Regions from separate parts of the Streptomyces sp. NPDC028331 genome, predicted to be linked through region 2. Evidence: riboswitches for the same ligand, from Rfam matches in the RefSeq annotation. Region 2 holds a riboswitch; the other holds the start of a gene.

Region 1 (3,174 bases), on a different contig from region 2:
TGCGGTTCGTCTGCGGCACGGAGTTCGCGTCGCCGCGCCTGGCCAGGCACTTGGCAGCGGCCCACGGCTGACAGCGGCGGGCCGCTGGGCCCGGTTGGCCACCGGGCCTTGGCCGGTCACCGGGCCTTGGTCGGCCGCCGGGCCCCGGGCGGGCAGCCGGGCCCCGGCCGGTCACCGGGCCGCCGGGCCTTGGTTGGCGGCCGGGCCCTGGGCGGGCCGCCGGGCCCCGGCCGGTCACCGGGCCTCGGCGGGTCGCCGGGCCTCGGCCGGTCACCGGGCCTCGACGGGCCAGGGGTGGCCTCAACGGGCCACGGCACCTCGGTCGGTCACCGGACCACCGCGTGGTCCTTCCCCGGGAAGGGCCACGCCGGGGCGGCGGTCGCCTGCCGCGGGGGCGTGCGGAACGGGGCGCGAGCGTTCGACCGGCGCGCCCACAACGGTTGTCGGACCGGAGGCCGACGAATGCGCGGCCGGGCTCCGGACACCGCCCGCGAGGTCGGCCGGTTCCCGGTGGGTGGCCGGACGACGGCTGGTTCCCGGTGAGTCGGGGGAGCGTTCCATCCGTATTCTCTGATCATGGCCGCACCCCTCGCATATTCACTCATCGCCACTGACCTGGACGGGACGCTGCTGCGCGGTGACGACACGCTCTCCGACCGGTCGAGGGCCGCGCTGACGAGGGCCGCCGCGGCGGGCGCGCAGCACCTCGTGGTGACGGGCCGTCCGGCGCCGAGAGTGCGGCCGCTGCTCGACGACCTCGGCGGCAGGGGGCTCGCGGTGTGCGGGCAGGGCGCGCAGGTGTACGACGCCGGCGCGGACCGGTTGCTGTTCTCCGTCACCCTGGACCGGGAGTTGGCCGAGACCGCGCTGGGCAAGATCGAGGCCGAGGTGGGGCAGGTGTACGCGGCCGTCGACCAGGACGGCGTGGACGGGCTCACGCTCATCGAGCCGGGTTACCGGATGCCGCATCCCACGCTGCCCGCGGTGCGGGTCCAACGGCGCGACGACCTGTGGTGCGCGCCCATCAGCAAGGTGCTGCTGCGGCACCACGCGCTCACCGACGACGAGTTGGCGACGGCGGCGCGCAGCGCGGTCGGCTCGCTGGCGACGGTCACCATGTCGGGGCCCGGCACCGTCGAGCTGCAGCCGTGCGGCATCACCAAGGCGACGGGGCTGGCGCTCGCCGCCGAGTACCTGGGCCTGGGGCCGTCCGGGACCATCGCGTTCGGCGACATGCCGAACGACATCCCGATGTTCGACTGGGCCGCCCACGGCGTCGCCATGGCCAACGCCCACCCCGAACTCAAGGCGGTCGCCGACGAGATCACCAAGTCGAACGAGGACGACGGCATCGCCGTCGTCCTCGAACGAATCTTCGCAGGCCGCTAGGCCTCAACCTCAGTACGCGCTGTGCACGTTGTCGATCGAGCCGTACCGGTGGGCGGCGTAGTTGCACGCGGCCGTGATGTTCGCCACCGGGTCGTAGATGTTCCAGGACGTGCCCGGCACGTGGTACGCGCGGAAGGTCGGGTCGATGACCTGGAGCAGGCCCTTGGACGGGATGCCCATCCGGGCGTTGGAGTCCCACAGGTTGATGGCGGACGGGTTGCCCGACGACTCACGCATCACGTTGCGGTAGATGCCGTAGTAGGAGCCGGGAATCCCGTGCTGCCGCATGACCACCAGGGACTGGCGGATCCAGCCGTCGAGGCCGGCGGCGCGCGTGGGGGCGGTCTGGGCGGTCACGGCCTTGGTCGCCGCGGAGGCGGGGGTGGCGGCGGAAGCGCTGGTCGCGCCCAGGAGCGGGAGGGCGAGAACGGCGGCACCCGTTCCCGCGGCGGCGAGGGCACGGGTGAGGCGCGCGGCCGTGGAGCGGCGGTCCCGACGGCGTGCGGGCAGGGCGAAAGCGGGCATGTCGTAGTCCTCTCCAACGCCTGCGAGGTGAGCTGTCGGGTTCGGGCGGGGAGGTGCCCGGCCGTGTCCTCGGTGTCGAGGGCTCGGCTTCACCCCAAGCCGTTCCGGCGCTGTGTCCGTTCCGGCGACTTACCTGGGTCCCCCGCTCCTGCCGTGGTGGGTTGATGGGCTCGCGAGCGGCGGCAGGATTCGGCGGTCCGCTCGGATCGATTGGGAAGGTATGCGAGAGCACATGTCCGAAACAAGCCGTGAAGTCACACTGCAAGGGAAATGACCTTGAAATGCGGGAATAAGGGATGTGATCCAATTTGTTGACCGGAGTTCAACTTGGCAGAAGCAAAGCGGAAGTTGAGATTCCGAAGACGCCGCCGCGCCCTGCAGGGGCGTGAGCTAATTCACTCGCGTGTTTCTTGATCGTTACTCGTCATTCAAGAGGTCGGGACGGCAAATCGGGCAAAAAGGCCGAGGGTTGTCGCTCGCCTGACGGATTTCTGGAGTAAATACCCACAATTCGGACACGCCTCCGTGTCCGCGCGCATCACATTCCGGGACCGGGAGGCGTGACCGGCGTCACTCGTCGTGCGGTACGGCTGTGCGCGCGCCCGCGCTCCCCGGTTCAGCCGCTTCCCGGGAGCCGGATGTGCGCCCGGCCGGGTGACGGCGCCGGCCGGGTGACGGCGCGGGGCGGGACGGCCGGGGGCGACCGGGTGCGGGCGGTCATGTCGCTCCAAACCCGCTCGTATCACCTGATCAAGAACATGCCGCTCGTGATCCGATACGGCCCGGCCTGGAACAGCGGGCACTCGTGGTGATCGAAACCTGACCGGATACGCTGACTTGAGTGATGGCGGCGACAGATCGACAAACTCAGTGAGCCATGTCGACGGGCGACGTCATCGACCAAGTGACCGACCTCGCTACCGACCGTGTGATCGTCAGCAGACGTCAGCAGACAGGAGACCTCACGTGACCGTCGTCGGGCCGTTCGGGCTGAGCGTGCGGGACCAGGCTCTGGAAGCCGATGTCCAGGCCGGATTGGCCGCTGTCGAGGAAGGGCTGCTCGACGCCACGAAGAGCGAGGTGCCCTTCATCACGCAGGCGGCGCAGCACCTCGTGCACGCGGGCGGGAAGCGGTTCCGGCCGCTGCTCGTGATGCTCGCGGCACAGTTCGGCGACCCGTACGCGCCGGGCGTCGTCCCCTCGGCCGTCGTCGTCGAGCTCACCCACCTCGCCACGCTGTACCACGACGACGTGATGGAC
Region 2 (3,174 bases):
CGTCCTCGACCTGGCCCGCCGCGACAACCAGCACCTCGGGTACGGGCACGGCATCCACTACTGCCTGGGCGCCCCCCTGGCCCGCCTGGAGGGACAGACGGCGCTCGCCACGCTCCTGACCCGCCTGCCGGACCTGCGCCTCGCGGTGGACCCGGCCGAACTGCGATGGCGCGGCGGACTCATCATGCGGGGCCTGCGCACGCTGCCCGTGACGTTCACACCGGTTCCGGAGAAAGGTCACGAACCTCCCGCGGCCGTCCGCACATGACACGGCGAACACGCCGATGGTCACAAGAAGGTGACAGGATCTCACCTCTGTGATCTTCACGTGATCTACGCTGCATTAACTTGTGACAAGCGATCTGGTGCCGATACGTTCACGCAGCAACGCGGCGGTCCGCACGTCACGGCCGCCGCGTCGGTCGATGCTGTCGTGTGAAAGGCAACCGCATGCTCTCCGGGAACGGTCGTCACCGTCGCCCCCGTCAGGCTCCGGCTCTCCTCGTCGCGGCGGGGGTGACCGGATCAGCGATCGCGATCCCGCTGCTCGGCGCCACCGGCGCGAGCGCGGCCACCGGCACCACCTGGGACCAGGTCGCGGACTGCGTCAGCGGCGGCTCGTGGAGCGCGGACACCGGTAACGGCCGCTACGGCGGGCTGCAGTTGACGCAGGACGAGTGGGACAAGTACGGCGGTCTCGACTACGCGCCGAGTCCCGACCAGGCGAGCCGCTCGCAGCAGATCGCCGTCGCCGAGAAGGTCCTCGCGGCCCGGGGCGTGTCGGTCTGGGGCACCTGCGGTCTGCTGAACGGCCTGAGCAAGGACTCCGGTCCCGCCGACGTCGACACGGGTGTCGCCGGTGACCCGTCGTCCAGCAGCGGATCGTCCTCCGGCTCCGGGCTGGATTCCGGGCTGGACTCCGGCCTGGGGCTGTCCGACTCGTCCGGGTCATCGGCGGCGGCCACTCCGTCGGCCTCTTCGTCCGCCTCCTCCGCTTCGCCCTCCTCGCCCTCCTCCGCCTCGTCGTCGCCCTCGTCCTCGTCCGGGAAGTCGAGCGCCGACCCCACTCAGAGTGCGCAGGGGTCCGGCGGTACGCCGACGGCCACGACGAAGAGCGGCGAGTCGGACAAGTCGGAGCAGAACGACGCACCGTCCGGCGCGAGTTCGACCGAGGCTTCGGGCGCCGGCCGTCATCGGGGCGACAGTGCCGACGAGGGGGCCGCGGACGGCCGTACCGGGGACGCATCCGGTCGGCATGCCTCACGCGACGCGGCCGGAGCGCGCGACACCGTCGACGGCTCGTACCTCGTCCGCCCCGGCGACAGTCTGTCGTCCATCGCCGACTCCCTTGCCATCGGCGGGGGATGGGCGATGCTCTACGAGGCCAACAAGCAGACGGTCGGTGCCGACCCGAACCTCATTCTCCCCGGTCAGAGCCTTGCTCTCGACGCCGGCGCGAGTGGCGGGTCGTCCTGAACTGCCCCTTGTGAGGCGGAAGTTCGCGACCCACTTCGATCCGGAATGTCCTGTTTGGTGAAAGTGAGATATGGGTCTCATAAGCCCTGATCGTCTTTGAAATTCCGGGGATCGACTGCTTACGGTCGTGATCGCTCGCCACAGCGAGCCCCTGCGGTCGCAACGCCGAATCCTGCCAGCGGCCGTACGGGAACAGTCGTCGCGTCAAGCGCCGTAGGCAGGAGCGGGGGACCCAAGGTAGGCGCCGCGTCCGGGAGTTGACCGGAAGCGGCTCGGGGTGAAGCCGCGTCCCGCAAGGGATGCGGCCGGGCAACTCAACCGGCCCGAACCCGACAGCTCACCTCGCAGGCGTCGGTGAGGGGAACGAACCATGCTGTGTTCCGGCAACGGCAAGCACCGCCGCCCGTCCAAGGCCACCCGTGCCGTCGCGCTCGCCGGCGTCGCCGGCGCCGCGATCGCCGGCCCGCTCCTCGCGGCCGGGAACGCCTCCGCCGCCACCGCCTCCCAGTGGGACGCGGTCGCGCAGTGCGAGTCCGGTGGCAACTGGCACATCAACACCGGCAACGGCTTCTACGGTGGTCTGCAGTTCACGAACTCCACCTGGGCCGCGTACGGCGGCACCTCCTACGCCTCCCGCGCCGACCTGGCCACCAAGGGCCAGCAGATAGCCGTCGCGGAGAAGGTCCTCGCGGGCCAGGGCAAGGGCGCCTGGCCGGTGTGCGGCAAGGGCCTGACCAACGCCACGTACAACGGCGCCGCGGCCACCGGCTCGTCGAGCGGTGCCAAGAGCGCCCCGAAGAGCACCACCACTCGCTCGACCGAGCAGCAGGCGGCCAACCGCTCCGCGCACCGCACGGCCCCGAAGAAGACCGTCACCACCCCGACCGGCCAGAAGGTCAAGAAGGGCGACGGCGAGTACAAGGTGGTCAAGGGCGACACCCTCAGCTCGATCGCCACGAGCCACCACGTCCAGGGCGGCTGGAAGAAGCTGTTCGAGCTGAACAAGGACATCGTCCAGAACGCCGACCTGATCTACCCCGGCCAGCAGCTCCACCTGAAGTGACGGCCACCCGGTAGCCGGGTCACCCCCGTCCCCACGGGCTCCCCGCTCCGGTGCGTGTTCCCCCCGTACGCACCCGGAGCGGGGCTTTTGCTGTCCGGCCCCCCTTCGCCGTCCGGCCCCCTTCGCCGTCCAGCCCGCCCGTTGCCTGCCGCCCCGCCCCCCCGTTGCCACCCGCGCCCGTTGCCGCCCGTCCTCTTCGCCGTCCGGCCGCGTGGATTTCACCGATGCTTTCCCCCGCCCTTTGTTCCGCGGGGGAACAATGTGTACCGTCACCCTGTCCACGGGACGGTCGGTAGGCCGACCGGCAGCCCGGGGCGGTTAGGCTCTAGTCGCAAGGCACAGCCGTAAGGCACACAGCCCCGCACTTCCAGCGTCACATCCAAGAAGGAGATGCTCGTGCCGTCCATCGACGTCGTCGTAGCCCGGGAAATCCTGGACTCCCGAGGCAACCCCACGGTCGAGGTCGAGGTCGGCCTCGACGACGGCAGCACGGGTCGTGCCGCCGTCCCGTCCGGCGCCTCCACCGGCGCCTTCGAGGCCATCGAGCTGCGTGACGGTGACCCCAACCGTTACCAGGGCAAGGGTGTCGAGAAGGCCGTCCTCGCCGTGATCGAGCAGATCGGCCCGGAGCTGGT

The links. A riboswitch is a leader RNA that binds a small molecule or an ion and turns the genes downstream of it on or off. The one in region 2 is predicted to bind cyclic di-AMP.
Region 1: linked by a shared signal. The riboswitch ahead of ACZ4SW_RS00745 (transglycosylase SLT domain-containing protein) and the one ahead of ACZ4SW_RS03635 (transglycosylase family protein) in region 2 are both predicted to bind cyclic di-AMP.

Annotation. Positions count from the first base shown of each region.
Region 1 is NZ_JBVHTR010000001.1:157,444-160,617, forward strand. Features, by position in the region: gene ACZ4SW_RS00735 (FAD-dependent oxidoreductase) at 1-71, shown strand, start outside; gene ACZ4SW_RS00740 (HAD family hydrolase) at 577-1,389, shown strand; gene ACZ4SW_RS00745 (transglycosylase SLT domain-containing protein) at 1,399-1,914, opposite strand; cyclic di-AMP (ydaO/yuaA leader) riboswitch at 1,919-2,119, opposite strand; gene ACZ4SW_RS00750 (polyprenyl synthetase family protein) at 2,881-3,174, shown strand, end outside.
Region 2 is NZ_JBVHTR010000002.1:345,962-349,135, forward strand. Features, by position in the region: gene ACZ4SW_RS03625 (cytochrome P450 family protein) at 1-268, shown strand, start outside; gene ACZ4SW_RS03630 (LysM peptidoglycan-binding domain-containing protein) at 451-1,476, shown strand; cyclic di-AMP (ydaO/yuaA leader) riboswitch at 1,676-1,842, shown strand; gene ACZ4SW_RS03635 (transglycosylase family protein) at 1,847-2,539, shown strand; gene eno (phosphopyruvate hydratase) at 2,930-3,174, shown strand, end outside.